3 regions of the Comamonas sp. GB3 AK4-5 genome follow, and region 3 is predicted to be linked to each of the others. Evidence: riboswitches for the same ligand, from Rfam matches in the RefSeq annotation. Region 3 holds a riboswitch; each other region holds the start of a gene.
What was found. A riboswitch is a leader RNA that binds a small molecule or an ion and turns the genes downstream of it on or off. The one in region 3 is predicted to bind cobalamin.

Region 1 (10,513 bases), 620 kb from region 3:
CCAGCTGAAGCCGTCGCCCAGGCCTTCGATGGGCAGGCCCACCTGATCGGCCAGGCGATGCTCGCCAAAACGCGCCGTGGGCACCTTCATGAACTGGAAGACCTTGACGGCCTTGCCCCGGCCCGTGGCGCGGAAAGCCAGGCCGAACGCGGCCGTGCTCTTGCCCTTGCCGTCGCCGGTGTTGATGATGACCAGGCCACGGCGTTCGCCCTCGGGCTTTTCATAGGGCTTTTCGGAGGGAGGCGTTTCTATTTGCATGGGGAGAGTGATTCAGCAGATTCAAAAAAGCGGGCCGCCGCAGCGGCCCACGCGATATCAAAAAACGTGCTTAGAGCCGCTCACACGACCCAGCAAATCGAAGATTTGCGCTTGAGACGAGGCGCGAAGTCGCAGGCAGTACAGAGGTACGACAAGACGAAGCAACGACGTATCAAGGGTTGTGTTAGCAGGTCTCAGACCGCCTGGTAGACGCGGCGCTCCACCAGGGCGCTGCCTTGCAGGCGCTGCCAGGATTTGGCCAGGGCCAGCACCGCCAGATCAATCAGGGGCTCCAGCAGCACCACCGTCATATAGGCCGCGCCAAAGCGGCTGATGTCGGCCAGATTCGTCGCACCGGCGCCCTGGCCGTAGATGGCCCAGAAACCCACCCACAGCACAATGCCGCCCTGGTAGGCCACCGACAGCTTCAAGGTTTGCGTGTAACTCAGGTCCACATAGGCCATCTGCTGGGGTACCACGCGCCGCGCCAGAGCGGCAGTGGCAAACAGCGGCACCAGCAAGGTGGTCACATTCATGCCGTACTGGGGCAGGTCTTGCGGCGCAAAAAACAGGCTTTGCACCAGCAGGCCGACAGCCAGCCCGATGGCGGCCGGGGCCGCGCCAAAAATCAGCAGCAAGGTGGTGCCCAAAATCAGATGCACCTCGGACACGCCCACCGGGTGGTGGGGAAACACCTCAAAAAACACAAACACCAGCGCAGCCGCCAGGGCCGAGCGCAACAGCAAGGCCTGTGGCCCGCTTTGCCGCCACATGCCCCATGCCAGCCTGGCCGTATACGCCAGCGCGGCGGTGGCCGTGGCGTAGCTCAGCAGTATCTTGCTTCCATCCACCAGACCCGGTTCGATATGCATGGCAGGTTTCCTTCCACTGTTTGGCATTGCGTGCAATGCAGGTTAAAAATCAATGTGCCCTTCAGCGCTTCAGCGGGGCAGCGCCATCCACAGGTCTTCCACCTGGCAGATGCGGATGCGGTGATCGAACACGGCTTCCAGTGCGGCATGGGTTTCCGGTGCCTGGCAGGCACCGTGGTGCACCACCCGGCCGCTGGCCATCACCACCATATCGTCAGCCATCAAGGCGAATGACAGCTCATGTAACACGCTGACCACGGTGCTGCCCTGCGCCACCAGGGCACGCACGGACTGCATCCAGTCGGTCTGGTGCGGTGGGTCCAGATTGGCCAGGGGCTCATCCATCAGCAGCACCTGGGCCTGCACCGCCAGCGCACGGGCCAGCAGCACGCGCTGGCGCTCGCCGCCCGAGAGCTCCACCACCGGCCGGTGGCGCCATTCCCAGGCATGGGTGGCGCGCAGGCAGCGCTCTACCACGGCATGGTCTTCGCTGCTGGGCGCCGCCAGCCAGGCCTGGTGGGGCAAGCGGCCCAGCAGGGCCACGTCCAGCACGGTCAGGTCTTCGGTCACCACTTCGCCCTGGCCCAGCCAGGCCAGGGTCTGGGCTCTTTGCTTGCGCGGCCAGGCCGCAAGCGGCCGGCCCAGCAGCTCCACCCGGCCTTGCAGATGCGAGGCCGGCCACAGGCCACCCAGCACCTTGAGCAGGCTGGACTTGCCCGCGCCATTGGGGCCGACGATGCTGGTCCAGCGCCCTTGTGCGAACTGCACGGACAGCCCATGCAATATGGGGGTGGAATGCACGCTGGCGCAAATGCCATGCGCTTGCATAGCTATAGATTCGGGAGTTTTTACCCTGCTCATCGCCGCCCTCCGATGCCGGTGCTGCGGTGCATGCGCCACAGCAGATAGCTGCCGCCCAGGGCCGCGGTGAGCACGCCCACGGGCAGCTCCTGCGGGGCGACCAGCCAGCGCGCCAAAATATCGGCCGCCAGCAGCAGCACACCACCCATGGCCGCCGCCAGCAGCGTGCTGCGGCCATGGCCTACCCGCACCAGGCTGCGCACCAGATGCGGTGCGGCCAGGCCCACAAAGGCAATCAAACCGGTTTGCGCCACCGAAGTGCCGGTGGCCAGCGCCAACACGGCCACCAGGCCATAGCGCAGCTGGGTCAGCGGCAGACCCAGGCTGGTGGCCGTGGCCTCGCCCAGGCTCAGGCCATCGAGCACGCGGGAGCAGACCCAGGTGGCCAGCGCGCACAGCAGCAGCACGGCCGCCATCAACGCACAGCTTTCCCAGCCCACAAAGGCCGAGGTGCCCAGGGTAAAGGCCTGCATGGCCTGCAAAATATCGGGGTGGCGCAGCTCCAGCAGATCACGCACGGCGCCCAGCACCACGCCCACAATCACCCCGGCCAGCAGCAGGCGCAGCGTGTTTTGCACATTGCGCGCCAGCACCACGGTAAGGCCCACGGCGCAGGCCGCACCGGCAAAGGCCATGCCCGTCATACCCAGGCGGTAGACCAGGCTCAGGCTGGTGAGGGACGAGCCCATCAGCACCAGGCCCAGGGCGCTGCCCAGCGAGGCGCCCGAGGCGCTGCCCAGCAAATACGGGTCGGCCAGCGGGTTGCGAAAAAGGCCTTGTGCCACCGCGCCCGCCAGGCCCAGCAGTGCACCGGCCAACCAGGCCCCCATGGAGCGCGGCAAGCGGATGTCCATCACGATCTGCCAGGACGTGGCGTCGTCGCGCATGCGCAGCACGCTTTCCCAGCCGGTGCTGCCCACGCTGGCACCCACGGCCAGAAACAGCAGTGTCAACACGGCCAGCAGCCAGGCCAGCAAGGCACTGCGGCGCAGGCCCGGTGAGCGATCCAGATCGGTGGCCGCCATTACCGCCCTCCCTGCGCCTTGCGCGGGGCCTTGTCTATCAGGCACTGGGCGATCAAATGCGCGGCCTCGGCCATGCGCGGTCCGGGCCGCACAATGGTGAAGGACTGTTGGTCATTGAAGACACACAAATGCCCGCCCTTGATGGCTTTGAGGCTGTTCCAACCCGGATAGGCCGTGGCCGCCTGCATGCTGCGGTTGCCCAGCAAGATCACATCGGGCTGGGCACGCAGCAAGAATTCGGGGCTCAGGCGCGGGAATGGGCCCAGGTCGGCGGGCACCACGTTGTCCACGCCCAGCAGGGTCAATGTCTCGCCGATGAAGGACTGCGGCCCGGCCGCATAGGGGCCACGGCTCACTTCAAAATACACCCGGCTGTGCTTGACCTCTGCCGGAATGCGCTGTGCCGCATCGGCCACACCGGCCTGCAGCGCGCGCCACACGCGCTCGGCACCTTGCTCGGGCGCCACGCCCAGCAACTGGCCCAACTGACCCAGCACCCGGTGCACACCGGCCTGCGACTTCATGTCCAGCGCGGCCACAGGCAGACCCAGGGCCTCCAGCCGCTCCGCCGCTTTCGAGGAATGGGACAGCAGCACCAGATCGGGCTTGAGCGCCACCACCGATTCCACGCTGGGGTCCAGCCCGCCGCCCACCACGGGCAGCTTTTTGATCGATGCCGGCCAGTCGGAATAGCGATCCACCCCCACCAGCCGGTCACACAGGCCCAAGGCGCAGGTGCTTTCGGTCAGCGAAGGCAGCAGGCTGACAATGCGCTGCGGTGGCTTGGCCAGCTTGATGGTCTTGCCACGGTCATCCGTGATGGGCTGGGGCGCCAGCCGGGCCGACTCGGCCAACACCGGAATGGCAGCCGCACGCTGGGCAGCCGACAGCGCAGGCTGGGCTTGTGCCGCAGCAGACTGGGCCGCCATGGCAGTGCCCAGCAGCAGCGCGGCCAAGGCCGTGCCCAGCAGCAGCGCGGCCAAGGCCGTGCGCCGCAGCGCAAAAACAAGGAGTTGAAAGCTCATTTCAAGCACAGCGGTAGGCCCGCTGCCATCAAGGTGGCGCGGCTGCATGTACGGGCCACATCCTGGTTCAAGACACCGAGCGCATCCACAAAGGCTCGCACTTCGCGGCCCAAGGGGATCACGCCCAAACCAATTTCATTGCCCACCACCACCACGGGGCCGGGGCAGCGCGGGAGAACTTCCAGAAAGAGAGCACGCTGCGCGCTCCAGTCCTGCGCTGCAGCCTGATTGGATGCGGAAGACACGGCATCCTCCATTGGCATCATCCAGTGGGTCAGCCACAGCGTCAGGCAGTCCACCACCACTAGGCACTGCGGGCTGCTATGGGTCTGCAAGGCCTGGGCCAGCAGCCGTGGCGCTTCCACCGTTTGCATACCGGGCACGCGCTCGGCGCGCTCGACCTGGTGGCGGGCAATACGGGCGCGCATTTCATCGTCCCAGGCCTGGCCGGTGGCCAGATAGACAGCCTGGCGGCTGGGCGCGGCGTCCATCCAGTCGCGCGCGGCCTGCTCGGCACGACGGGTCTTGCCGCTTTTCTGGCCGCCCAAAATCAGCTCCTGCCAGGGCGCTGTGGGCTTGGATAGGGTGGGGCTCATGGTGTGCACGGGCTGCATTATGAAAGTGCGTGTGCGACGCTTGCGACAGCGCCCTCTTCGCCTGCTGCATCGCCTGCATCACCCCAGCGCAACGGCTCGGCGCCGAACAGCGCAGCCACGGCACGCGGGTGCGAAGCAAACCAGGCGTGAAAATAGCTGGCATGCACGCTGCCATGTTGGTAGACGGCCTCGCCCTTGCCGGCCTCTGCCTTCTGGCGCGCCCGGCTGGTGCGCGCCACTTCGGTGGCCGTGCAATCAAAGCGCGAATAGTGAAAGGTGTGGCCGCGCAGCACGCCGCCTTGCAACACGCATTGCTGCATGCCCAGACCGGCCAATTTGTTTTGCATTTGGCCAGTGCCAGGCAGGATGCCCCACAGCGGCTGGGCCTGGCCATCCACATCGCTCATCTGCTGGCCCAGCGCCAGCATGCCGCCGCATTCGGCCCACACGGGCTTACCCGCCGCCACATGGGCTTGCAGATCGGCCTGCAGGCTGCGGTTGGCCGCCAGTGCAGCCGCATGCAGCTCGGGGTAGCCACCGGGCAGCCATAGCGCATCGCAGGGCGGTAGGCCTTCACCTGCCAACGGCGAGAAGAACGCCAGATTGGCCCCCATGGCTACCAGACAATCCAGATTGGCCGGGTAGATAAAGCTGAAAGCGGCATCGCTGGCCACGGCAATGGTGCGGCCCCGCAACCAGGGCTGGGGCGCCTCCAGGGCGGCGGTCGGGGCTGGAAACTCCACGCTAAAGCGCAGCCAGTCTTCCCAGCCCATTTGACCCAGCGGGGTCTCTGCCAATTGGTCTGCCGCAGTGTTCAGGCGGGCCATGGCATCGGGCAGCTCGTGCGCGGCCACCAGGCCCAGATGACGCTCGGGCAGCAATGGCCCATTCTTGCCCTGGCCCAGGGGTGGCAAGGCGCCCAGCCACAGCGCGGGCGTGCGCAAGCTGGTCTGCAGCATATGCGCATGCATGGTGCTGGCCACGCGGTTGGCCAGCACGCCGGCCCAGGGCACACCCGTCTGGTATTGCTGCATGCCCAGCACCAGGGCACCAAAGCTGCCGGCCATGGCCGAGGCATCGACCACCAGCAACACCGGTATGCCCAGCTGCTCGGCCAGATCGGCTGCTGTGGGGCTGCCATCGAACAAGCCCATCACGCCTTCGATGAGGATGACATCGGCCTCGCCGGCCGCCGCGTGCAGGCGGGCGCGGACCTCGTCCATGCCCACCATCCAGCCGTCCAGGTTGTGCACGGGCGCGCCACTGGCCAACTGGTGCCAATAGGGATCGAGAAAGTCCGGCCCGCACTTGAACACGCGCACCCGGCGGCCCTGTCGGGTATGCCAGCGCGCCAGGGCCGCCGTGACGGTGGTCTTGCCCTGGCCGGAGGCCGGTGCGGCAATCAGCAGGGCTACGCAGTGGTGGACTGGGGCAGAAGCAGAGGTCGTGTGTGGCATGCGAACTTTCTCAGGCATTGCAGGTGGGCTGTTCGGGCATCCGTATGGCCCTAGTGGGGCATCCACTTGAGGCCCACCCAGAAGGTGCGGCCCGGCGTGGCGTAGTCCTGGGCCAAGGTGTAGTCCTTGTCCATCAGGTTGTCGACGCGCGCGGTGAGCGTGAAGTCCCTGGCGATTTGCCGGGACGCGGACAGGTTGAACAAGGTGTAGCCGGCCAGCGTCATCACCTTGTCATCCTTGCCGTTATAGCGGCGGCTGGCCGCCTGCATTTCGGCTCCCAGGGTCCAGCCTTGCACAGCAGCATCCACGCCCAGGGTGGCAAAGCGGCGTGAGCGGCGCTCCAGCAGCTTGCCAGTCTCTTCGTTCTTGGGGTTTTGAAAATCCACCGAGCCATACCACTTCAGCATGCCGGTGCGATAGGCGCCAGCGATGGTAATGCCCTGCAGCAAGGCGCGATCCACATTCACATAACAGGACGGCATGCCGCAACTGCCCAGCCCCTTTTGGTAGGACACCAGGTTCTTGAGCTTGTTGTGGTAGAGCGTGATGCCCAGGTGATTGCCCTGCTGCGCCCAGCGCAGGCCGATTTCCTTGTTCAAGCTCTCTTCAGGCGCCAATGTAGAGTCGCCATAGGCCGAGAAACGCTGGTACAAGCTGGGCACACGAAAGCCGGTCGAGGCGGAAGCCGTAGCCCGCCACTGGGGGGCGAAATCCCAGCCATAACCAATGCCGCCCGTGTTCTTGCGACCAAAGTCACTGTCATCGTCACTGCGGGCATTGAGCTGCACGGTATGGTTGCCATATTTGGCGCCATAGCCTACGGCGATGCCTGTCTGATCGCGTTCCTTGCGGTTGGTGTTTTTCAGCCCTGTGTTCTCCAGCGCATCTTCACGCCGCTCCAGCGCCAGGCTCAGCGTCCCCTGCCCCAGTTTCCATTCGTTTTGCAACAGCAAGGTGCGCAGCCGGGTTTCCGCCTCATAAAGGCTGGTGCCCGTGGTCTGGTAGCGGTTGGTGGACTCGCTCACGGACAGACGTGTGCGGTAGCCCTCTGTCCACTGGGCCGCCCATGTCAAGCCATAGGCATCGAACTCACGGATCGCCCGATCGTCCTGGATTGATTTGGTGGCGTCATAGCCCGCATCGGATTTACTGGTCAGCGCCGTCAGATCCAAGCGGTGAACCTTGCTCAGCTGCAGACCCACGCGCGCATTGGCGGATTTGCGGGTGTAGCCATCACGGTCTTCGTTGTGCACCCCATTGGTCTTGGAGTCAAAGCCCTTGCTTGTCGCATAAGAAACGCCCAGTGCGTAATCCACGGCACCATGCGCACCGCTGAGGCCGGCCTCGCCCTTGCTGCTGCCGTAGGTACCGGCGCCAACCCCAATGAAAGGATGCACTCCATCTTCGCCACGTTTGGTGAAAATCTGCACTACCCCCGCCAGGGCGTCCGAGCCATACACAGCACCAGCAGCACCGCGCAGCACTTCGATACGGTCTATCAAATCAACGGGCAAGGATTCCCACTGCGCGCCACCCGAGCCGTTTTGTCCATCCACCCGAATCCCATCGATGTACACCGCCGTGTGCTGCTTGCTGGCGCCCCGCAGGTACAGACTGGTGTCGGATCCTGGACCACCATTGCGGGTGATCTGCACGCCGGGCAACTTGGCCATTACATCTTCCAGGGAGCGGCCAGCCTGCTGGTCCAGCTGATCACGGTCCACCACCGTGATGTCCGCCACCACATCGGCCAGGCGTTGCTCGCTGCGCGTGGCCGACACCACTACATCATCCAGATTGGCGGCATGCACCGTTGCTGCAGCCAGTGCCGTCAGCCCCACGGCCACGCTGGCGGCATGCGCGGCCAGCGACGAAGCAGCGCCCGCGCACTGCTGAGAAAACGAACTCATTGGAGAAATCAGAAAAGTCCGCCCGCGCCAGCCTCCCCGCCAGCAGTGGGCAACCACATGCCCTGCCAAAGCGGGCACACCTGTGTTGGCCGGTATCCGGGCTGGTCCTCCACACCATCGCCTTCCCACATGCTTGTTCAAGGCATGCAGTGGCTGTGTTGAATGGCGGGGGTGCAGCATATGCACCTAGGACTCACCGTTGCGGGGGCAGCGCAGGCTGGGCATGTGGGGGGCCCACGTCGCCGTCCTGCTTCCCGTTGAACTGCCACGCGTGAACCGCGCGACGAGCACCAACAGGGTGCGATTCTAAAGAGTGCCGGAGCCCACGCCCCACAAGCAGGGGAATGGGCTGCAAACGGGGACTACGCGCAAGCCCTCTTCAGAACTTGTAGGCGGACACCGCATTTATGCGCCTGGAACGCCGAACAGCAAGGTCTGGCATAGGAAATTCCAACTTGTTGCAGGCGCGAAAGCCTACAATCGCTACCCTCTATGTCCATGACCTCACAGCCTTCCCTGATCGAGCCGCTGGCAGAGCGTGTTGATCGCCTGCTGGTGCGGCATGCGGAGCTCCAACGCACCAATACCCTGTTGGCCGAACAAGTCGCCGCCCTGACGCAGGAGCGCGATTCGCTGCGTTCGCGCCTGCACGCGGCACGCTCCCGTGTCGACGCCCTGATTGCACGCTTGCCCGTCAACCAAGAGGGATCATGAGCCAGATCGAAGCACGCATCCTGCAGCAAGACTATCTGCTGACCTGCCCCGATGGCCAAGAAGCCCCGCTGCTGGCTGCCGTCGACCGCGTTGACGCGGAGATGGAACGCATACGCAACACTGGCAAAGTCCGCTCGCGCGAGCGTGTGGGCGTGCTGGTGGCCGTGAATCTGGCCTTTGAAAATGCAGCCCTGAGCGAGCGGGTGCAGGCATTGGAGCAAGAGCTGGACCTCAACCTCGAAAGCACGCCAACCGCCCTGCCGGCCACCGAGACCACCCACAGCGACGAGGACACGCCGGCGCTGATGACGGAGCTGCAGGCACTGCTGGCACAGCGTGAGCTGGAGCTGCTGCAGGCCCAGCATCTGATTGCACGCATGGAAGCCGCACTGGATGTAGAAAGCCAACTGCTGTAACGGCTTTGGGGATTGTCGGCACTGCGGCCAGAAGCGCAGTAAAATAACGCTGTCTGCAAGGCCGCTGCGCTTTATATTTCCTTGAACCAATGCTCCCTGAGCACGGGCTTGGTACATTGCCAGGCAAGCGTGATCGTCTCGCGTTAGATGAACCCAATGCTTGGTTGCCCTCGCCCACCTGAACCCCCGGTTCAGGATGACGGCGTAGCGGTTTTTGCAGACACCTTTCGCCCCGCCTTCCCAGGCAGCGCCGGCGAATCGGCAGAGGCTGTCGCTCCGGTCCGCATATCCCCCACATCCATTCCCGCCGTCTGCGCCCGCAGCATGGCCAGCACCGTGGCGCTTTCAACGCCTGGTGCACACAAAAAGCCCTGGTAAAAACCGCAGCCCATGCTCTGCAGCATCTCGCGCTGCGCCTGGGTTTCCACGCCCTCGGCCACGATTTCCACGTCCAGCGCCCGTCCCAGGCTGACCACGGCTTCCACAATGGCTTTGTCGCTGGCATCTTGCGGCAGGCCGCGCACAAACGACTGGTCCACTTTCAGCTTGCTGATGGGCATGCGCTTGAGATAGGCCAGATTGGAATAGCCCGTGCCGAAATCATCGATCACCAGTTGCACGCCCAGTGCCGCCAACTGCTCTATGCATTGGACGATCACCGGCTCTTTTTGCAGCAGCACGGATTCGGTCAACTCCAGCTCCAGCCAGCAGGCCGGCAGGCTGTAGGTGCTCAACAAACCAGACACGCGCACGGCGAAGTCTGGCTGCAGCAGCTCCAGCGAAGAGACATTCACCGAAATCTGGATGGCAACGCCCTGCTTGAGCCAGCGCGCAGCCTCGCGAATGGACTGCTCCAGCACCCAGGCGCCCATCTTGACGATAAAGCCCGACTCTTCCGCCAGGGGGATGAATACTGCGGGTGACACCACGCCCAGTTGCGGATCGGTCCAGCGCAGCAGGGCTTCGCAGGCCACGATGCGGCCCGTGGCCATTTCCACCTGGGGCTGATAGACCACGCGCAATGCCTCATGACTGAGCGCCTGACGCAGGGCATGCTCCATTTGCATGCGCCCCAGCAGACCGGTGGACATGGCGGGCTCGTAAAAGCCGTAATTGCCCTTGCCATTGGCCTTGACGCGGTACATGGCCGTATCGGCCTGCTTGACCAGCTCATCCAGACTGCGACCATGGTCGGGATACTGGGCCATGCCGATGCTGCACTGCACCGAGAACCCCAGTCCATCCAAGCCAAAGGGCTCACGCATCACGTCCTGGATGCGCTTGGCCACGCGCTCCGAATTGGGCATTTGGCAGTGGTGCAGGTAGAGAACGAACTCATCACCCCCCAGCCGGCACAGCACGTCGTGCGGGCGCAAACA
Region 2 (10,513 bases), 340 kb from region 3:
CAGAGCCTGCAGCCCCGCACCACGCCCAGCTTGCACCTGGGCACCCAGGGCGGCAAACACCGCCTCGGCATTGCCAAAGAACAGCGGCGCCTCGGGTCTGGCAATCAGCAGGCCGGCCTGCACCTGGGCCTCGGGGTTCAGCGCTGCATCCACAAAATCATGGGACTGGGGCAAACGCCCCAGCCAGCTCAGACGCGGCTGGGCAAAGCGTTTGAGCAGCATGGCAATGCTGACCGCAATCGCCACCAGCAAGCCATCGAGCACGCCAAACAGCAGCACGGCGGCCAAGGCCGCCAGCACCACCAGCCGGTCGCGCTTCCAGGCGAAATAGGGTTTGAGCGCCGCCGGGCTCAAGCTATGGCCCACGGCATGCATGACCACGGCGGCCAGCAGGGGCTCGGGAATGCGCTCCATCCAGGCCAGCAGTTGCCAGACCAGCAAGCCTATGGCCGCGCAGGCAATCAGGCCTGCGGCCTTGCTCCGCGCCCCCGCCACCTCGTTGGCCGAGCTGGCCGAGTAGCCCGCCCCCACCGGCAGGCCCTGGAACAGCGCCGACAAGGTATTGGCCGCGCCCAGGGCCAGCAGGTCGCGGTTGGGCGAGACCGCATCGCCATGGCGCAAGGCCAGGCTGCTGATGGAGCTGTACGACTCGGCATACAGAATCAAGGCCAGGGCCATGGCCAGCTGGCCCACACGCAGCCACTCGGCCATGGCCAAGGTCGGCAGCTCGGGCCGTATGCCCCCCAGCGCCATGGACCCCACGCTGGCAATCCCCCAGGCCTGGCCATAGCCCAGGCTTTGAAAAACAATGCCGGCGGCAATCACCAGCAAGGCCCCGGGCACGGCCTTGAAGCGCCCCAACAGCCGCAGGGCCAGCAAGCCAGCCAGCAGCATGGCGAGGCCCGGCATATGCCAGGACCGCCACTGGCTGAACAGCTCCCAGCCGTAGCGCAGAAAATCGCTGTGCACCGGGTGTACGCCCACGGCCACGGGCAGTTGCTTGAGCACAATGGTCAGCGCCAACCCCAGCGCAAAACCGCGCAGCACGGGCTTGGCAATGAACTGCGACACCGCACCCAACCTGGCCAGGGCCGCCAGAAAAAAGATCACCCCCGCCATCAACACCATGGCCAGGCCCATGGCATGCTGCTGCGCCCCGCTCACATGCAACACCGACGCAGTGGCCGCCGCCAACACCGCCGCCGAGGACGAAGTGGACGAAACGATGGCAAAACGGCTGCTGCCCAGCAAGCCATAGGCCAGCAGACCGGCAAACAAGGCCACGACACCGGCCTGGGGCGGCACACCAGCAATGCCGGCATAGGCCACGGCCTCGGGCAGCAGCAGGCCAGCGATCGACAGGCCTGCCACCCAATCAGCCCCCCGAGGCAGTGACGGCATTCGCATCGGAGCACTCCTATTCTTTGATGGGATGGGTAAATCTTTTGGAGGCGGCCAGAGCCAGTAGCCCGCCCCAAATCTGCCGCTCAGGGGGTTGACTGAACCCCTGCCCATCCCGGAAGGAAGCGCGCCTGCGGGCCGCGGGCCAATGCCACGGCAGCCACCACAGCCGACTCGGGCAGGCCTTGGCCGCCCTGGCTGCTCAAGCTCTTTTTGTCGAAATGCGGGCGAAAGAAATCGGCCCACAAAAACTCCACAAAGGGGGCGGAGTCCTTGGCATAGCCGCCGGCCTTGCGCACCTCGCCGGCCAGGCTGCGGTAGGGGTCGTCCTTGAGCTGCTCCAGGCGCTTGGGAATGGCGCTGAATGCCTGGCGCCGGCCTTTTTCGTCGTAGGGATGGGTCCAGTGGTGGAACTCCATCAGCCGCCAGAACATATCCGGCTCCACCGCGCTGTAATCGGCCAGCAGCATGACCCAGACCTGGTCCACGCTTTCTTGCATCAGCGCCTGGCCCAAGTGGTGGTGGTCCACGATGAAGAAAAGCCCACGCGGCCCGCGCACGGCCGGGAACCAGTGGCTGTGCAGCAGCTTGTCTCTGGCCTTGGATTTGAGTTGCGCCCATTGGGCGCGTTTGACGGCCACCTCGGCGGCCCCCACCGTCATTTGCGTGGGCCGCAAATCGGCCAGCGCGACCTGCTCCATATGCTGCTGAATCGGCATTGCAACTCCTGCGACAAGCAATGCCCCATTGTCAGCCAAGCCCACGCGGCCCGGGTTGGCAGTGGTCCAGGGTGATGCAAAACAGCAGCACCCAAGACCATTTGCCCATTCACCCCGGCGCGCGCACCCGGTAGCTTTTGCTCTCGAAAGCCACCTCCACCACATCCCGGCGCTGGTTCACCGCCAGCGTCATGGCAAAAAACAGATTGCACAGCAGATTGCAGGCTCGGGGCAGCACGGCAGGCACTTCACGCCCCTCCTGCTCCACACGCACCATGCAGCGAATGGCTTTTTTGGCGGCCGACCGACATTGGTGCAGCTGGGGCACGGGCGCGCTGCCGCGCGGCAGCACAAAGGCGTGCAGACGCTCGCCGGCTTGCGCGCGGTAGTAGCCCAACCGATCTTTCAACCAGTCCAGATCGCTTTCCTCCACCGCCAGCTTGCCGCGAATCGAGCCATTGATGTGAAAGGCCAGCGGCTGCAGCCGGTCCAGATCGGCCAACAGATCGGCGTATTCCGGCGGCGTGGCGGCCAGTGCGCTGCCAATCAGGGCGCAGAGCTCGTCGGTGGTGACTTCGAAGTCACACAGATAGGAGGTCTCGCAGATAAAGGGGTAGCACACCTCGTCGAGGATGGGGCTGGGCTTCATATCGGGTCTTTCCATGCAGCGGGCATGACCGCGGCAGTCTGTGGCATCTGCAGGCAGCGTGCCAGCACCGCGGCCGCCACGTCCAGGCGTGGGCCAGGTCGGGTCACGGCGCGGCTTTCCGCCTGACTCAGACGGCAGACCTGGCCGGTGCGCACGGCGCGCAGCTTGGCCCAACCCGGGCGCTGGGCCAGCTCTCGCGCCGTGGCGCCATGGGTTTGAATGATCAGGTCCGGATCGGCCTTGAGCACAAACTCCGGCGCCAGACGCGGAAACGGCCGGTCACTGACTGGCACGATGTTCTGCACCTCCAGCAACGCAAGCAGCTGCCCCATGAAGGAGCCGGGTGCGGCAGCAAACAATGCGGCATCCACCTCCAGATACACACGTGGAGCCGGGCGCCCCTGGCGATCCTGCTGGCTGCGCTGCACCACCTGCATCATTCTTTGCTGCAGCAGCTGCCACAGCGCCTCGCCTCTTTGCTGCTGCAGCACGCTGTCCACCTGCAGCAGCATGGCCCTCACCTCGGGCAGGGTGCTGGCATCCGCCACCACCACGCGCAGGCCAGCGGCCTCCAACCGCCGCTGTGCAGGCGGCACCCGCCCCATGAACACCACATCGGGGCGCAGCTGGATGATGCGTTCGATATCAGGCTCCCAGGTACGCCCCAGCTGAGGCAGATGGCGCACAGCCGGGGGATCTTCGGAAAACACATCCACCCCCACCAGCCGCCCGCAGGCCCCCAGCGCACACACGGCCTCTGTGAGCGAGGGCAGCAAAGAAACAATGCGCTGCGGCGCGGGAATGGGGGCTGGCAGCGGCGCAGGATCGGCCACCGCCCAGCCCGCCACGGCGCACAGCAAGGCGGCAGTGGCCTGGCGCAGGGTACGCAGGCAGGGGTTTAGTGCGGCGTCCATTTCAAACTGACAAAGAAGGTGCGGCCTGCGCTGGCGTAGCCCTTGCTGGGGGCATAGTCCTTGTCTGCCACATTGTTCAGACGAGCCAGCAAGCGCCAGTCCCGGCTCAATGCACGCTCGGCATACAAGTTCACCAGACCATAGCCGGGCAACTGCTGCGTGTTCTCGGCATCGACTTGGCGCTGGCTGTACAGCTGGGCTTCACTGCCCAGGGTCCAACCGGCCAGCTGTGTGTCTGCATAGAGCTTGAGCATGCGCTTGGAGCGGTAAGGCAGCAGCTTGTCGTTCTCCTGATTCTTGGGCTGCATGAAGTCCAGCGAGCCGCCCATATTCCAGCCTGCCACCCGGGTCGAGCCGGACAGTGTCAGACCCGTCAGCTCCACCTTTTCCCAGTTGCGATAGCAGTTGCAGGCTGCAGAACCGCTCCATTCATAGGTGATCTGGTCCCGGATCTTGTTGCGGTAGACCACGGCCGACAACTTGTTCTGGCCTTGCTCGAAATGCAGGCCGGTTTCAATGTTACGGCTGCTTTCCGGGCGAAGATCAGGCGAAGACTGGCCTGTGAAACGCTCATACAGCGTGGGAGTCCGAAAGGCTGTGCCTGCCGAAGCCACCCAGCGCAGGCTGTCGTTGATCTGCAGCCCATAGCCCACGCCTCCGGTGGTCTTGCTCTTCTGGTCGCGCACATCATCGTGGCGCATATGGGCATTGAAGCTGTGCGCCCCGGTTTGCCAGCCCCAGCCCAAGGCAATGGCGTTTTGCACGCGCTTGCTATCTGTATTCACAAGAGAGGAATAAGGTGAGAGCGAGTAATCTGTCTTCAGACGGTCTTCCGTACGCTCATAGTCCACGTTGAAGCGGTGCCCGCCCAATGTCCAGATGTTCTGCCACAGCAGGCCTGCGCTGCGGCCCTCGGCCGATTCCGGGGCGCTGGTGTGGCGGTCGGTGTCCATGCCGGTGTGCGAGAGCTGCACCACGCTGCGATAGCTGCCCGTCCACTGGGCTGCCCACTTCACGCTGGCCGTGGTGGTTTTGACAATGTCGAAATCATCAAATGGCGCGGGGCTTTGATCGTATTGGGCCTTGAGACGGTTGTAGCGCAAGCTGCCGTCCAGAGTGTGGATGCCGGTCTTGTAGCCCAGGTTCAGCCCCACCGAGCTGTTGGAATATCCGTCTTTATCGGGATTGGGCGCCCATTGATTACCCGGATTCACATCCCAGCCATCGCTGCGCTCATCCGCCAGATTCAGTGCATAGCTCAGGCCATTGACGCCACCGGAAATCCCTGCGGCAGCCTTGCTGCTCTTGTGGGTGCCATAGCCCAGCTCCACATAGGGCACGGGCGCACCTTCCTTGCCTTTGCGGGTGAAGATTTGAATCACACCACCCATGGCATCCGAGCCATAAATGGCAGCGGCAGGGCCGCGCAGCACTTCAATGCGTTCGATCTGCGCCAGCGGCAACGTCGCCCACACAGCGCCGCCTTGCATTTCCTGCGTGCCAAATCGCACACCATCCACAAACACCACGGCATGCTGATTGCTCATGCCGCGCAAATACACGCTGGTGGCTTGCCCGGGCCCGCCACTGCGGTTGATTTGCACGCCAGGAACCCGCGCCAGCACATCGGCCACACCAACCGCGCCAGAGCGTTCAATCTCTGCACTGTCGATCACGGTCATATCGGCCGTCACGCTTTCCAAAGACTGGGGCATGCGTGCGGCCGTCACCACGGTTTCGGACAGTCGCGACGCCGAAGCGGTTTGCGCCAGCACGCCGGCGCTGCACAAGGCCATGACGGCGCCCGCCACAGCAGCCAGAGGACAACGCACACGGGCGCACAGGCCTTCCGCGGAGAATTGCTTGAAGTTTTGCATCAATGAATCAAAGGTTGGCACCGGCGTCCCCGCCCGTGCAGCTTGCACCACCAGCCGCCTGCGGACAGGTGCTGAACCTTTTGGCCGGTATCCAGACTGGCGCACCCGCTGCCTCGGCCTTCCCAGAGCGCCAGGCTCCAGTGGCGGGAAAAGAGACAGGGTGGTCTTGCGACCGGTGCGCTCACTGTTGCGGGGGCAGTACATGCTGTGCAGGCTGCAAGGCCTGCATCCATGTTTCCCGTTTAACCACAGCGCCAGAACAGCGCCGTGAGCACCAAAGGCCGGCATTGTACGAAGCCTGGCTTACAGCCCGCTTGTGTGAGAGCTCCCTCACATGCTGCACCGCTTGCACTGTGCCGTGCCTCGCAAGGAGGCAGAAAAGAGCACCGTCCCGCCGGCAAGAAAATGGGCCCGCACCGCGCAAGCTGTCCCATGTAAAAAGCGCCTGCAGGGCTTGCAGGCGCTTGCGGGGCAAAGGCCCGATGCATCCCTCCGCAGGCCTAGCCCCGAGGCTTGCTGGCAGGCAAGGCCGGCGGCTGCGCCGCGCTGAGGGCGGGGACTGCCGGGGCGTGCCGGGCGATGGCTGCGGTGCTGCTGCCCGCAACCCGGGCCGCAGCGCTCTTTCGGGCCTGCTCGCGCGCCTGGCGGCGTTGAAAGCGCAGCAGCTCCTTGTCGTTGCGGCGGATATGCAGCGACAGCCAGTCGCGCAGCACGCTCGACAGCTGGGCCGCCACGGTGATGCTGCCGGCCTGCAGCTTTTTCTCCAGGCTCCACAGCTGGTCCATGAAATGCTGGTGGCCTATCTTGTGGTTGTCCAGATCCGGAAAACCCATCTGCGCCATGATGTGCTCCTCATTGCGCAGATGCTCCTGGGTGCTGACGATCACCCTGTGCAAAATGGTTTCCACCACAGCCCGGCCCTGGCCTTCGCTGGTGGCGGTGTGCAACTCGTTGACCAGCTCCACCAGCAGGCGGTGGTCTGCGTCGATGGGGCCGCCATCGATCACCATGTCATCGGCCCATGCAAAGTAAGCCATGGATCAGGCCTCCAGTGCCGGCAGCGCCTGTCGCGCGGCCAGTGCAGGCTGGGCATAGGTCAGCGTGGTTGCCGTGCCCTTGAACACGCTGACGGCCTGCACCAGCGCCTGGGCCTGAGCCTCCAGCGACTGGGCTGCGGCGGCCGATTCCTCCACCAGGGCCGCGTTGGACTGGGTGACCTGGTCCATCTGCATCATGGCCTGGTTGATCTGCTCGATGCCATGGGTCTGGTCTTCGCTGGCCTCGCTGATCTCGTTCATGATGTCCGCCACGCGGCGCACGCTGACCACGATTTCGTCCATGGTACTGCCGGCTTTTTCCACCAGCGTGCAGCCGTTGCCGACGTTGTTGACCGACTCGTCGATCAGGCCCTTGATTTCCTTGGCGGCCTCGGCTGAGCGGCCGGCCAGGGAGCGCACCTCGGAGGCCACCACGGCAAAGCCCCGGCCCTGCTCGCCTGCGCGGGCCGCTTCCACGGCGGCGTTCAGCGCCAGGATATTGGTCTGGAAGGCAATGCCGTCAATGATGCCGATGATGTCGGCGATCTTGCGCGACGAGGTGTTGATGGCTTCCATGGTGTGCACCACTTCGCCCACCACCTGGCCACCGCGCACGGCGACCTTGGAGGCGGTTTCGGCCAGCTCGGCAGCCTGGCGGCCGTTGGCGAAGTTCTGGCTCACGGTGCCGGCCAGCTCCTGCATGGCGGCCGTGGTTTCTTCCAGCGCACTGGCCTGCTCCTCGGTGCGGCCCGACAAATCCAGGTTGCCGGTGGCAATTTGCGAGGTGGCCGTGGCAATCGCATCGCTGCCGTTACGCACCTCGCCCACGATGTCCGAAAGGCTGTGGTTCATGGTCTGCAAGGCCATCAGCAGCTGACCGGTTTCATCCTGGCTGCGCACGGTGATGCGGCTGCCCAGATCACCTGCGGCCACGGCCTGGGCCACTTGCACGGCTTCACCCAGCGGCCGGGTGATGGCGCGGGTGATGCGCCAGGCCAGGAACAGGCCCAGCCACATGGCTGAAAAACCAATACCCGCCACCCACAGGCGAGCGGACTGGGTGTCGTCCACCGCCTTGTGGCCGGCATCCACCACCAGCTGCTTTTCGATCACGGCCAGGGCATCGGCGTTTTGCTGCACCTGCCCCAGCTGCACCAGGGTGGTGCCCAGCAGCTCCTGGCGGGCCGCATCATCCTGGCCGGCGTCCAGCAGCTCGTAAAAGCGCTTTTGCGATTCCACATACAGGCCGCGCGCGGCCTCGGCCTTTTTCAGCAGATCGCGTGCTTCGGGGCGCTTGATCTGCTCATTGAGCAGATTGAACGCAGCCACAAAGCGCTCGCGGCCCTGTGTGATCTCGGTACGCAAGACCTGACGCTCGGCCGGCGCGCTGACCAGCTGCTGCACCGTGCGCCGGGCATTGGCCAGGGCAATGGTGCTGAGGGTATTGGCCGCTTCGGTCTTGACCCATTCCACATCGATGATGTCGCGCGTGGTGTGGCCCACGCTGGTCAAGCGCACCACGGACACCACGAGGATGATGAACATCAAGACATTGATGGTGAAAAAGGCCAAGCCCAGCTTGGCGCCAATACGCAGGCTGCCACCTGCGGTGAATGAGGGAAGAGGCATGGAAAAGAGAAGAAGGGAACAAGCCAAAAAATGCCCCACTGTCTAGCAGCGGGCGTCAAACATCTATTGATACACCAAGTAACAACTTATCACGCCTGACTTACCGCAAGCTTTACGCGAATTCCCCTCCCCCAAGGCGCAGCGGCCACGCAAGCCCATTGCGCCGCCACGCCCGCAAGGCCCCAGCACCCACGGCGGCCACACAGCCTTTGCAAGCTTCACGTAAGCATGCACTACCATGCAGGCATGCAATCTTTATTCGCTTCTCCCATTTCTCTTCGCTGGCTGCGCCGTGGCGCCCTCACCCTGGCCGCTGGCCTGTGCCTGGCACTGACGGCCTGCGGCGGCACCATGGCCTCCAATGCGGGCAGCAGCTCGGGCAGCGGCATCACGGTGTTTGGCGACATCGACGCCAACGCCTCACGCACCCGCTGACAACGCCCCGCCCATAAAAAATGCCCCGCCAGGCAAGGCCTGCGGGGCATGGGCACACGGCGAAAGCGCTGGCTTATCCGCCGTGGGCAGCGATGTCGCGCTCCACTTCGGCGTGGATGGCCTGCACCCGTGCAGAGGGGCCCTTGCCCAACAGGCTCACCAGCACAATGGCCAGGCTGGACAGTGCAAAGCCCGGCACGATCTCATACAGCTTGAACCACTGGTATTGCTGCCACACCAGCACGGTGACGGCACCCACCACCATGCCGGCCAAGGCGCCATTGCGCGTCATGCGCGGCCACAGCAGCGACAGCAGCACCAGCGGGCCAAAGGCCGCACCAAAACCGGCCCAGGCATTGCTGACCATGGACAGCACCTTGCTGTCCGGATCCTGGGCAATGGCGATGGCCACCACCGCCACCGCCACCGCAAACACCATGGCCCGGCCGAACCAGACCAGCTCTTGCTGGCTGGCCTGCTTGCGCAAAAAGGTTTTGTAGATGTCTTGCGTCAACGCACTGGAGCACACCAGCAGCTGGCAGGACAGGGTGCTCATCACCGCAGCCAGCAAGATGCCGGCCACACTGGTTGCAGCCCGAGCGCTACAGACAGCGCTGGTGCATGGCACGGGCGAAACCGGGCATTCTAGTTGCCTGCGCCAACCGCCCCGGCGCAGCCCGGCCTGGCCACCCGCTGCTGCGGCCCGCACCGCCATGTGGGCACTCACCTGCACCCGACACACAGGCCGCCGAAAGCTTCCCATACCTAAAAATCTAGGCATTTACCCTGAGTCTTCCCCACAGCTTGCTTGCACAACCCTGTGGACAAGTCGTTCCCGCCGCGTGCAAAGCAGATGTAAGCAATTGATTTTATTGAACCCTTATTAAGCTGCCCAGAAAGCAGGCAGGGCGCACAGGCTTGCGGGCTCGCCCAGCCTGCCGCCGCCATCACGCCTAGACTGCACGCCTGCGCGGCCATGGGCTCTCAACAGATGCTCGCCGCCGTACCGATTGTTCTTCTGGATGGAGTGTGGAGCGCATGTTGCAGGCCTTGCTGGTGCTTTTCGTTTTTCAGTGGCTGGGCCAGATGCTGGTCACCGCCCTGGCGCTGCCGTTTCCCGGTGCCCTGGCCGGCACCTTGCTGCTCTTGCTGGCCCTGCTGTGGAAGAACACGCTGCCGGCCTGGCTGGAGCAGACCGGCCATTTCCTGCTGCAAAACATGATGCTGCTGTTCATTCCCACCATCGCCGGGGTGATACTGCACTTTGACCGCCTCTCGCGCGAATGGCTGCCCTTTGTGGCTTCTTGCGTGCTGGGCGCCTTGCTCACGCTGGCCGCCACCGCTCTGACCTTCAAATGGATGATGGGCCGCGAACGCGCCCGCCACGGCAATGCCGCGGAGGACCAGGCATGAACGAGGCCCTTTACCTCAGCCTGAACCGCACCCTGGTCAGCATGCAGGCCGGCCCCCTGCCCTGGCTGATTCTGACCATTGCCTGCTATCTGGCCGCCGTCTGGCTGTACAAGCGCAGCGGCCAGCAGCCCTGGCTGATTCCCGTGTTCACCGCCGTGCCGGTGATTGTCTGCGTGCTGCTGCTCACCGGCACGCCCTATGCCATCTACCAGCAGGGCACGGCTTGGCTCAGCCTGCTGGTGGGCCCGGCCACCGTGGCCCTGGCCCTGCCGCTGTATGCCCAGCGCGCGCGCATTCGCCGGCTGTGGCGGCCGATTGCCGTCTCGCTGACGGTGGGCTGCATCGTGGCCCTGCTGTCGGCCGTGGGCATTGCCTGGGTGCTCGGGGGATCGATGGAAAGCATCGTCTCGCTGGCGCCCAAGTCGGCCACCATCCCCAT
Region 3 (10,513 bases):
TGTGCTGGCCTTCGGCGTGCTGGCGTTTGCGGGCGATCTGGCCTTGCCACTGGGGGCTTTTGCGGGTGCGCTGACGGCTTGTACGGCGGTCTATCTGCTGGCCCATGTCCAGGGGCAGTTGCTGGCTTCGCGCCTGATTCTGGGCGGGGTGGCCGTGGCCTATTGCCTGGGCGGCGTTACCAGCCTGATGGTGCTGACCTCGGGCCAGCGCGAGCTCGCCAACTCCGTGTTGACATGGACTTTGGGCAGCCTGGCCGGCACACGCTGGGATGATCTGGGCCTGCCTGCGGCCCTGCTGCTGCTGGGCATGGGTTTGTTGCTGGGGCAGGCGCGCGCTCTCAATGCCTTGCTGGCCGGCGAGGAAAGCGCGGCCACGCTGGGTGTGGACACCACGCGCACGCGGCGCTGGCTGTTTGTGTTGGTCTCCATGGTCACCGGTGTGCTGGTGGCGCTCACCGGCCCCATCGGTTTTGTCGGCCTGATGGTGCCCCACATCACCCGCATGCTGGTGGGTGCCGAGCACCGGCGCGTGCTGCCCGTGGCAGCGCTGCTGGGTGCCATCTTTCTGGTCTGGGTGGATGTTGTTTCGCGCATCAGCTTTGCGCCGGCCGAGGTGCCGGTGGGCGTCATCACCTCGCTGCTGGGGGGCCCATTTTTTGTCTGGATGCTGTGCCGCAAAAACAGCAGCAAAGGTCTGGGCCTATGAGCGAGTTAGACATGCAACTGCAGGCCCAGGGCCTGCACTGGCAGGCGGCGGCGGCCCATATCGTGCGCGATGTCAGCCTGCATGTGGGCCGGGGTGAGTTTGTGGGTCTGCTGGGCCCCAACGGCAGTGGCAAATCCACGTTGCTGCGCATGATCTACCGCATCCTCCAGCCTGCCAGTGGCAGCGTGCTGCTAGAGGGGCGTGATGTCTGGCGCAGCAGTGCCCGCGAGAATGCGCGCGCCATGGCCGTGCTGGCCCAGGAGAACGGCAGCGAGTTCGCCCTCAGCGTGCAGGACGTGGTGTTGATGGGCCGTATCCCCCACCAGGCCGCATGGGCGCGCGACAGCCAAGAGGATTTGGACATCGTCGCGCAGGCCTTGCAGCGCGTGGACGCGCAGAGCCTCGCCCAACGCATGTTTTCCACGCTTTCCGGCGGAGAAAAGCAGCGCGTGCTCATGGCCCGCGCCCTGGCCCAGCAGGCTCCCATGCTGGTGCTGGACGAGCCCACCAACCACCTGGATGTGCGCCACCAGTTCGAGCTGATGAATCTGATACGCAGCCTGGGCCTGACCACGCTGGCCGCGCTGCACGAGCTGCAGATGGCAGCACACTACTGCGACCGCCTTTACCTGTTGCAAGGCGGCGCCCTGGTGGCCCAGGGCACACCAGCCCAGGTGCTGACGGCGGACACCATTGCCCAGGTCTACGGCGTGCGCGCTCTGGTCAGCACCAGCCCGCGCACGGGCAAGCTCTTGATCGAGTATGTGCCGCAAGCGCTGCTGTAACCGGCCCTGGTAATGACCTCGGCCCGCAACGGTTGCCCCGGCAGGTCGCGGGATCGGCTGATAGACTCCTGCCCCGTGCCCTTAGGGACACGTTGTTTTAGCAGGTGCTTGCTTTGCAGCAAGTGAAACGGGAACAAGGTCCGGTTTGAGAACATGTTCTGAGACCGCCATGCCTTGGCTGCCCCCGCAACGGTATGCAGGAAAACACCCCATGCAAGTCGCTTCACGCGCTTGCGGCCACTGGGCCGGTTTGCTCACAAAAACATGTGTGCGAGCCACCCGGGAAGGCGGAGTGAGAAGGCGCAGTGATGCGCTGCCTGTGAGCCCGGAGACCGGCCTGTAGAAACGCCACAGCGCGCCGTCGCCCAGCGACTGGCGCTTGCTATAACTGTCTGCGGGGTGCGGATGGCGGCCGGAATTCCAGAGCGCATTGCCGTCCCCGGCGAAGCCTTTGTCTGCGCAGCTTTCCCATCAGGCGGTTCCAGCCTTTTTTGAAATGCGCAATACACAAACTCTTCTCGCCGCTTCTACGTTCTCCGGCAAGGCCCCTCCTTTTTCCCTTTGCACCGGCAGCGCAGCGCTGCAACTGGCGCTGCTGTGGCCAGCAGCCGTGCTGGCCCAGCAAGCTCTGCCCGAGGTGACGGTGCAGGAGGCCCGCCAGGTCGAAGCGGCCCTGGACACCAACCGTCCTGCCACATCGGCCTCGCATGTGGATGTGCGTGTGCTGGACCTGCCCGCCAGTGTCAGCGGCGTGTCGGCCGAGCAAATGGAAGAACGCGCCGACCGGGGCACGGTAGATGCGGTGACCCGCACCGTGGGCCTGACGGCTGCTGGCTCGCCGGGCAATGGCGGGCTGTCGTTTTCCAGTCGTGGCTTTGCCGGCGTGAATTCGGTGGGTGTGGCCGAGGACGGCATCATGCTGGGCGTGGGCTCGGGCACGATCAACTATCCCTCGGACACCTGGGGCTATGAGCGCCTGGAGGTGCTGCGCGGCCCGGCCTCGTTGATGTATGGCAGCGGTACCATGGGCGCCACGGTCAATGCCATCCGCAAGCAACCCAGCCGCGAGCGCTCCACCGAGCTCATGCTCACCGGCGGCAACCACGGCACGGCCCGTGTGGGTGTGGGCAGCACCGGTGCCATCAGCGACACCCTGAGCTACCGTGTGGATGCCTATGGCGCCAGCAGCGATGGTTCGCGCCCCTTTGACGACAGCAAGAGCGCCAAGCTGATGAGTGCGTTGCGCTGGCAGCCACGCAGCGATCTCACCTTCGATTTGACGGCCGATATCAGCAGCCAGGCACCTTCGCGTTACTACGGCACCCCGGTGGTGGATGGCCGCCTGGCGCGGGAGCTGAAGGACCAGGGCTATAACTCCGAGGACAGCGATATTCACTACCGTGACCGGCGCTTCAAGGCCAAGGCCAGTTGGCAGGTCAATGAAGCACTGAGCCTGCGCAACGAGCTTTACCACTTCAGTTCTGACCGGCATTGGAAGAACATTGAAGCTTATAAGTACGATCCCTTGGCAGGGACGGTGGCGCGCTCGGACTATCTGGAGATTGGTCATGCGCTGCAGCAAAACGGCAATCGCATGGCGTTGGACTGGAAGGCCGGCGCCCACCAGGTGGCACTGGGCTGGGATGTGTCTCACACCAACTTCCGCAACAGCAACAACTCGCCGTACACCGGCACTTCCAATGTGTCGGCGTTCGATCCCGTGCCGGGCTCCTGGATCAGCGCCAACGCCTATACGCCGCGCATGGACTCTACGCTGCGCCAGAACGCGCTGTTCATAGAAGATGCCTGGAAGATCAATGCGCAATGGCTGCTCATGGGCGGCATACGGCGCGACTGGTATGAGTTCTCGCGCCGGAACTTGCCTGCCAATACGGGTTTTGACAAAGACTTGAACGGCACCTCATGGCGTCTGGGTGCGACCTATAAGCTGGACGAAGCGTCCAGCGTCTATGCGCAAATGAGCACTGGGCATGATCCTGTCACCAGCCTGTTGTCTCTTGCAGAGTCGCAGACGGGCTTTACGCTGAGCAAGGGCCGCCAGCAGGAGCTGGGCTTCAAGCAGCAACTGGCAGCAGGCCGTGGTGAATGGACGGCGGCGCTGTTCCAGATCACCAAGAACGACATCATCACGCGCGACCCGAACAATTCGGCCCTGTCGATTCAGGGCGGCAAGCAGTCCTCGAATGGGCTGGAACTGGCGGGTGCCTTCAATGTGACCCCGGCCTTCCGCCTGGAAGCCAATGCGGCCTATACCCGCGCCAAATTTGACGAGTTGATCGAGGCAGGAGGCGCCAACCGCGCCGGCAACCGTCCCTCCAATGTGCCCAAGGTCACGGCCAATTTGTGGGGCCATTACCGCATGGGTGATTGGCGCACCTCGCTGGGCCTGCGCCATGTGGGCCAGCGCTTTGGCGACAACGCCAACAGCGATGCCAAGCGCCTGCCTGCCTACACCCTGGTGGATGCGGTGGTGAGCTGGAATGTGAACCCCAAGACCACGCTGAGTCTGATTGGTCGCAACCTCACCAACCGCGTTTATGCCACCTCGGCCTACAACACCCAGTGGATTCTGGGCACCAGCCGCAGCGTGGAGCTGATGGCGCAGCTGCGTTTCTGATGGGCATGCGCAGATTTTGGTTTCAAGCCTGCATGCTGCCCCTGGCTGTACTCGCAGCCGGGTGCGGCGAGCAGCAGGCGCAGCAGCCTGCAGGCGAGCAGGCCCATGTTCAGCGGCATGATCCTCCCGTGGTCATCGATGTGTGCGGCCAGCCCGCACGCTATGACCGCGTGCCCCAGCGCGCCGTCACACATGATGTGAATATTGCAGAGATGTTTCTGTTCCTTGGTTTGGGCGAGAAGCTGGCAGGCTATGGCGGTATCTCGTCGCAAAAAACCATCAGCCCACAGCTCTCGCCTTGGCTGGAACGGGTGCCCAATCTGTCGGCCCAGGGCATGAATATGGAGAGCCTGCTGGGCGTGAACGCCGACTTTGTTTTTGCCGGCTGGGGCTACGGCTTTCGCCCGGGCGGCGTCACCCCCGAGCGCCTGGCCGAGCATGGTGTGGCGTCCTATGTGCTGTCCGAGTCCTGCATTCGCGTACAGCAGCGCGAGCGCGTGGCGTTGGACGATGGCTTTCAGGACATGGAGAACGTGGCCAGCATCTTTGGCATCCGGCCGCAGGCCGAGGCGCGCATGGCGCCGCTGCGCGCAGCGCTGCAGCAGCTGAGGCAGCAGATGCAGGGTGTGGCGCAGCGCCCCCGCGTCTTTGTCTTTGACAGCGGCGAGAAACTCCCCACCACCGTGGGCCGCTTTGGCATGCCCCAGGCCATGATGGATGAGGCCGGCGCCAGCAACATCTTTGCCGACCTGGCCAATAACTGGCCCAAGGGCAACTGGGAAGATGTGATCGACCGCAACCCCGAGTGGATCATCATCGTGGACTACGGCACACCCAATGCACAGGGAAAGATTGACTTTTTGCTGCAGAAAAAAGAGCTGGAAGCGGTGAGTGCGATTCGCCATCGCCGCTTTTTTGTGATGAGCTATGCCGAGGCCACGCCCGGTCCGCGCAATGTGGAGACGGCGCAGCGGCTGGCGGCCGCGCTGCATCCCGAGCGGCAGATCACCGTCAACGCTGTGCACTTCAACCAGGAGGCCGAGCGTTGAACACCGTCCTCTCTCCTCCGCATTCGAATTCGCTGGCCGTCATCCTGCTCGGACGTGGTGCGGTCTATGCCGCCAGCGAGGCCGAGTTGGCGCTGCTGGCAGAGCATGTGCATGCCAGCTTGCAGGCCGGTATGCAGGCACAGGGCATGGAGCCGACCTGGACGCAGATCGTGGTGCAGCCTGCCTTTGTGGACCGTTACCAGCCGGCCTTGCCCGAGGCCCTGGACGCCTGCCAGGCCGCGCACACCGTGGTCATCGTGCCGGTCATGGTGCCCGACGAGCCCGCACTGCGCCGCTGGATGCACAAGCTCATCATGCGCTGGCGCGCTGGACGTGTCGGGCGTGGTGAACATGAAAGCACCCCAAGGCTGATTTTTGCGCCCCCGCTGCCCGAGGCCCCCCAATTGGCCGAGACGCTGGCAGGCACGGTGCGGCAGCTGCTGTCTGCACCCGATACGGCCGATGTGCCCGCCGTGGTGGGCGACGATGCCTGGGAGCATGACCCCAAGGGCTGGTCCAGCGTGCCGGAGCACAGCCACCATGTGCTGTGGTGCATGGGGCCGCGCTGTGCGGCCAAGGGGGCGGTGCAGCTGTGGCCGGATTTGGCGCGCGTGGTGCGCGAGAATCCACAGCTCAAAAAGCGCCTCATGCTGCTGCAGACCAGCTGCCAATACCCCTGCAACCACGGCCCGCTGATGATTGTCTACCCCCAAGGCGCCTGGTATGGGCCCATCACCGACGCAGGCGAGATGCAGACCGTGCTCAGCCGCCATGTGCTGCACGGTGAGGTTGATGGCAGGCTGTGTGTGCATGGCCTGCCGGGTCAGCCTACAGAAACCGATCCCGCATCCGCCACATCTTCCCCACCGCTTTCCCCGATTCCTCGCGAAACCTCTTCAGGAGCTTGATCCATGCAAACCACCAAAATCCCCGCCACCATCGTCACCGGCTTTCTCGGCAGCGGCAAGACCACGCTGATGCGCCATATCCTGGAGCAGGCCAAGGGTCTGCGTGTGGCCGTCATCGTCAACGAGTTTGGCGAGCTGGGCATTGATGGCGAAATCCTCAAGACCTGCGCCATAGGCTGCGCAGAAGAGGGGGGCCAGGCAGGGCAGATCTATGAGCTGGCCAATGGCTGCATGTGCTGCACGGTGCAGGAGGAGTTCTTCCCGGTGATGAAGGCCCTGGCCGAGCGCCGCGCGGACATCGATGTGCTGCTGATCGAAACCAGCGGTCTGGCCCTGCCCAAGCCCCTGGTTCAGGCCTTCCAGTGGCCCGAGATTGCCAGCGTGTTCACCGTGGATTCCGTGGTCACCGTGGTCGATACCCCCGCCACTGCCGCCGGCCAGTTTGCCCATGACCCCCATGCCGTGGACGTCCAGCGCAAGGACGATCCCAACCTCGACCATGACGCCAGCCTGCACGAGCTGTTTGAAGACCAGCTCTCGGCCGCCGACCTGGTGGTGCTGTCCAAGGCCGACTTGGTCACGCCCGAGCAACTGGCCCAGGTGCGCGCCTTGGTGGCCGAAGAGGTGCCGGCCGAGGTGAAGATGATCGAAGCCGTGCAGGGCAGCGTGCCCCTGTCGGTGTTGCTGGGCCAGCAGCGTGCGGCCGAGCTGCATATCGATGCGCGCCACTCCAACCACGACCATGACGAAGACCATGACCACGATGAATTCGACTCGCTGTTCATCGACCTGGGCGCCGTGGACCGCGACCGTTTGATGCAGGCGCTGCAAGCCATTGTGCAAAAGCACGCGGTGCTGCGCGTCAAGGGCTTTGTGGCCCTGCCGGGCAAGAAGATGCGTCTGCTGGTGCAGGGCGTGGGCCGCCGCTTTGACGCTTACTTCGACCGCGCCTGGCGTGAGGATGAGAAGGCCGCAACGCGTCTGGTGTTTATTGGCAAGGGTTTGAATGCCGAGGTGCTGCAGCAGGAGTTGGCGCACGCTGCGGCTTGAAGCCTGGTGACGCATCCCTCCACCCTCACCCCAACCCTCTCCCGCCCAGGCGGGCGAGGGAGAAAAACCACGCTGTCTGCGCCCCCTCTCCCGCTTGCGGGAGAGGGCAGGGGTGAGGGGGAGCCTCGTGCCCTCACAAGGAAAATCGGCCTCTAACGCTTATCCCTAGAGCATCAACAGCTCTTATTATTGAAGCATGCACCTGCTCAGCACCCGCCCCGGTGGCTTTGTCGAAGACGACAGCATCATCAACCGCCTCGATCAGACCCCGGCCGAGATCGTGGTGCTGAGTTCGGCCGACACCACGCTGTCCCTGCTGGCCGATGCCTACCGTATCTGGCAGCAGGCCGAGCCTGACGCTCCTTCGCTGCGCCTGGCGAATCTGCTGCATCTGCGCCAGAACGCCTCGCTGGATCTGTACATCGACGAGGTCTTGCAGCACGCCAAGACCGTCATCGTCGACCACCTGGGCGCCGAGTCGGGCTGGCCTTATGGCATAGAGCAGCTGCGCAAGCTTGCCCTGCAAAAAGGCCAGAAGCTGGCGCTGTTCTCGGGCGACAGCCAGGAAGACGCCGAGCTGTTGGCCAGGGGCACGCTGGCGCCCGAGCAAAGCCGGGCGCTGTGGCAATACCTGCGTGCGGGCGGCCTGGGCAATGCGCGCGAATTCTTGCGCATGGCCGCGGCCTGGGGCCTGGGCAGGGCGGTAGAGGGGGCGCCCGTGCGCCTGCTGCCGCCGGTGGCCGTGCATGTGCCGCTGGATTGGGTGCAAGGCGGGGTACAAGGCGGCGCCACGCATCTTCCCGGCCTGGACGATCTGCAGTCCCGCTGGACGCCGGGCGCACCCGTGGTGATGCTGGTGTTCTATCGCTCGCATCTGCTGGCGGCCAACACCGAGGCCTTCGATGCCATGGCCCAGGCCTTGCTGGCCCAGGGCCTGAACCCGCTGCCGCTGGCGCTGGAGTCGCTCAAGGACGGGCTGTGCCTGCAAACGCTGCGCACGCTGTGCACCGCCCACCAGGTGCAGCTCATCCTCAACACCACGGCTTTTGCGGCCCTGGGCGAACACGCTCGGGCCGCAGGCGTGACGGGGGGCGAGATCGACACCCTGGCCGGCGATATTCCCGTGCTGCAGGTGATTGCCAGCGGCAGCAACCGCGAGGACTGGCTGGCCGACACCCAGGGCCTGCGCCCGCGCGATATCGCCATGCAGGTGGTGCTGCCCGAAATGGACGGCCGCATCATGACCCGGGCCATGAGTTTCAAAGGCCTGGTGCACCGTTGCGAGCTGACCCAGACCGATGTTGTGGCCTACCAGGCCGAGCCCGACCGCGTGCAATGGATTGCCGAGCTGGCGGCCCGCTGGTGCCTGCTGCGCAGCAAGCCGGCCGCAGCCAAGCGTGTGGCCCTGGTGCTGGCCAACTACCCCGGCAGCGAGGCCCGCATGGGCAGCGGCGTGGGCCTGGATACGCCCGAATCCGTGATGCAGCTGCTGGCCCAGCTGGAGCGCGATGGCTGGAACCTGGGCGATGCCGCAGCGCGCCCCACCAGCGGCCTGGCGCTGATGGAGCAGCTGCAGCAAGGCATTGCCAACGACCCCAAACAATGGGCGTTGCGCCCGGCCCGCCAGGGCTATTCGCTGGCGGCCTACCGCCAGCGCCTGCAGCAGCTGCCCGAGGCCATGCGCACGGCATTGGAGGCCCAATGGGGCGCGCCCGAGCAAGACCCCATGCTGCGCCAGGGCTGGTTCATGGTGGCGGGGCTGCAGCTGGGTCATGTGTTTGTGGGCATACAGCCCACACGCGCGCTGGATGGCAAGAACGACTACGCCAGTTACCACGACGCCGAGCTGGTGCCGCCCCACCATTACCTGGCGTTCTACTTCTGGCTGCGCGACAGCTTTGGTGTGGACGCCATGGTCCATGTGGGCAAGCATGGCAATCTGGAATGGCTGCCGGGCAAAAGCCTGGCCCTGTCCAGCCAATGCTGGCCCGATGCCATCCTGGGGCCGCTGCCCCATGTCTATCCCTTTATCGTCAATGACCCCGGCGAGGGTGCGCAGGCCAAGCGCCGCAGCCAGGCCGTGATCATCGACCACCTGATGCCGCCGCTCACGCGCGCTGAAAACCACGGCCCTATGCAGGAGCTGGAGCGGCTGGTGGACGAGTACTACGAGGCCCTGCTGGTGGACCAGCGCCGCGCCACCATGCTGCGCCGCCAGATTCTGGAGCTTGCCCGCGAGCAGGATTTGCTGCGCGAGCTGGGGCTGGAGGCCAAGGCCGAGGTACAGAGCGACGGTCCAAGCGCCGAGCAGAAGGTCGATGCGGACGCGCAACTGTTGGAGCGCATCGATTCCTATCTGTGCGAGCTGAAGGAAACCCAGATCCGCGACGGCCTGCATATCTTTGGCCGTTCGCCCGAGGGATCGCTGCGCACCTCCACGCTGCTGTCCCTGGCCCGCTATCCCAGCGCCGGCAAGGGCGACAGCGCCCAAGGTTTGCTGCATGCGCTGGTGGCCGATCTCTTTTCCGATTTACCGGGTTGCGATTGGAACCCGCTGGACATGGATGCGGCGGCCCCCTGGGCCGGCCCGCGCCCGGCGCTGCTGGCGGCCATTGATGCCGGCCCTTGGCGCCATGGCGGCGATACGCGCGAGCGCCTGGAGCTGCTGGCCCTGCAGCTGCTGGAGGATCCACAAATAGCAAAAGACTGGCCTCACACCCAGGCCGTGCTGGAACGCCTGGGGCGGGAGGTGGCGCCGGCCCTGGATGCCTGCGGCAGCGAAGAGTTGCGCCAGTTCTCGCGCGCGCTGCAGGGCCGTTTTGTGCCGCCCGGGCCCAGCGGATCGCCTTCGCGCGGGCGCTGCGACACCCTGCCCACGGGCCGCAATTTCTACACCGTGGATACGCGTGCCATTCCCACGCAGACCGCCTGGGCCCTGGGCCAGCAATCGGCGCAGCGGCTGATAGAGCGCTATCTGCAAGAGCATGGAGAGTATCCCCAGGCCATAGGCATCTCGGTCTGGGGCACGGCCACCATGCGCACCGGCGGCGACGATATCGCCCAGGCCTTTGCGCTGATCGGTGTGCGCCCCAAATGGGCGCCGGGCAGCCAGCGCGTGCTGGACTTTGAGGTCATCCCCCGCGTGGGCCTGCAGCGCCCGCGCGTGGATGTGACGCTGCGCATCAGCGGTTTTTTCCGCGATGCCTTTCCGAATGTGGTGCAGATGTTCGACGCCGCCGTGCGTGCCGTGGCCGCGCAGGAAGAAGACGCGGAAGACAACCCGCTGCGTGCGCGCGTGCAGCGCGATGCCGCCGCCTGGGCCGCCCAGGGCATGGACGCAGACCAGGCCCACGAGCAGGCGCTGTGGCGCGTGTTTG

Region 1: another riboswitch for cobalamin. It lies ahead of ACA027_RS15010 (TonB-dependent receptor domain-containing protein); the one in region 3 lies ahead of ACA027_RS17640 (TonB-dependent receptor).
Region 2: another riboswitch for cobalamin. It lies ahead of ACA027_RS16210 (TonB-dependent receptor domain-containing protein); the one in region 3 lies ahead of ACA027_RS17640 (TonB-dependent receptor).

Annotation. Positions count from the first base shown of each region.
Region 1 covers NZ_CP166730.1:3,309,937-3,320,449, forward strand. The annotation lists gene cobO (cob(I)yrinic acid a,c-diamide adenosyltransferase) at 1-258, opposite strand, end outside; gene ACA027_RS14980 (energy-coupling factor ABC transporter permease) at 453-1,130, opposite strand; gene ACA027_RS14985 (ABC transporter ATP-binding protein) at 1,200-1,958, opposite strand; gene ACA027_RS14990 (FecCD family ABC transporter permease) at 1,988-3,016, opposite strand; gene ACA027_RS14995 (ABC transporter substrate-binding protein) at 3,016-4,041, opposite strand; gene ACA027_RS15000 (bifunctional adenosylcobinamide kinase/adenosylcobinamide-phosphate guanylyltransferase) at 4,038-4,637, opposite strand; gene ACA027_RS15005 (cobyrinate a,c-diamide synthase) at 4,655-6,094, opposite strand; gene ACA027_RS15010 (TonB-dependent receptor domain-containing protein) at 6,145-8,004, opposite strand; cobalamin riboswitch at 8,074-8,314, opposite strand; gene ACA027_RS15015 (DUF904 domain-containing protein) at 8,503-8,718, shown strand; gene ACA027_RS15020 (cell division protein ZapA) at 8,715-9,134, shown strand; gene ACA027_RS15025 (EAL domain-containing protein) at 9,326-10,513, opposite strand, start outside.
Region 2 covers NZ_CP166730.1:3,582,130-3,592,642, forward strand. The annotation lists gene ACA027_RS16190 (SulP family inorganic anion transporter) at 1-1,407, opposite strand, end outside; gene ACA027_RS16195 (ParB-like protein) at 1,488-2,120, opposite strand; gene ACA027_RS16200 (hypothetical protein) at 2,230-2,769, opposite strand; gene ACA027_RS16205 (ABC transporter substrate-binding protein) at 2,766-3,683, opposite strand; gene ACA027_RS16210 (TonB-dependent receptor domain-containing protein) at 3,668-5,560, opposite strand; cobalamin riboswitch at 5,625-5,854, opposite strand; gene ACA027_RS16215 (bacteriohemerythrin) at 6,061-6,597, opposite strand; gene ACA027_RS16220 (methyl-accepting chemotaxis protein) at 6,601-8,226, opposite strand; gene ACA027_RS16225 (hypothetical protein) at 8,473-8,661, shown strand; partial or broken gene ACA027_RS16230 (sodium:proline symporter) at 8,735-9,232, opposite strand; gene ACA027_RS16235 (CidA/LrgA family protein) at 9,700-10,074, shown strand; gene ACA027_RS16240 (LrgB family protein) at 10,071-10,513, shown strand, end outside.
Region 3 covers NZ_CP166730.1:3,926,194-3,936,706, reverse strand. The annotation lists gene ACA027_RS17650 (FecCD family ABC transporter permease) at 1-706, shown strand, start outside; gene ACA027_RS17645 (ABC transporter ATP-binding protein) at 703-1,491, shown strand; cobalamin riboswitch at 1,577-1,847, shown strand; gene ACA027_RS17640 (TonB-dependent receptor) at 1,988-4,129, shown strand; gene ACA027_RS17635 (ABC transporter substrate-binding protein) at 4,162-5,178, shown strand; gene ACA027_RS17630 (cobalamin biosynthesis protein CbiX) at 5,175-6,086, shown strand; gene cobW (cobalamin biosynthesis protein CobW) at 6,090-7,136, shown strand; gene cobN (cobaltochelatase subunit CobN) at 7,333-10,513, shown strand, end outside.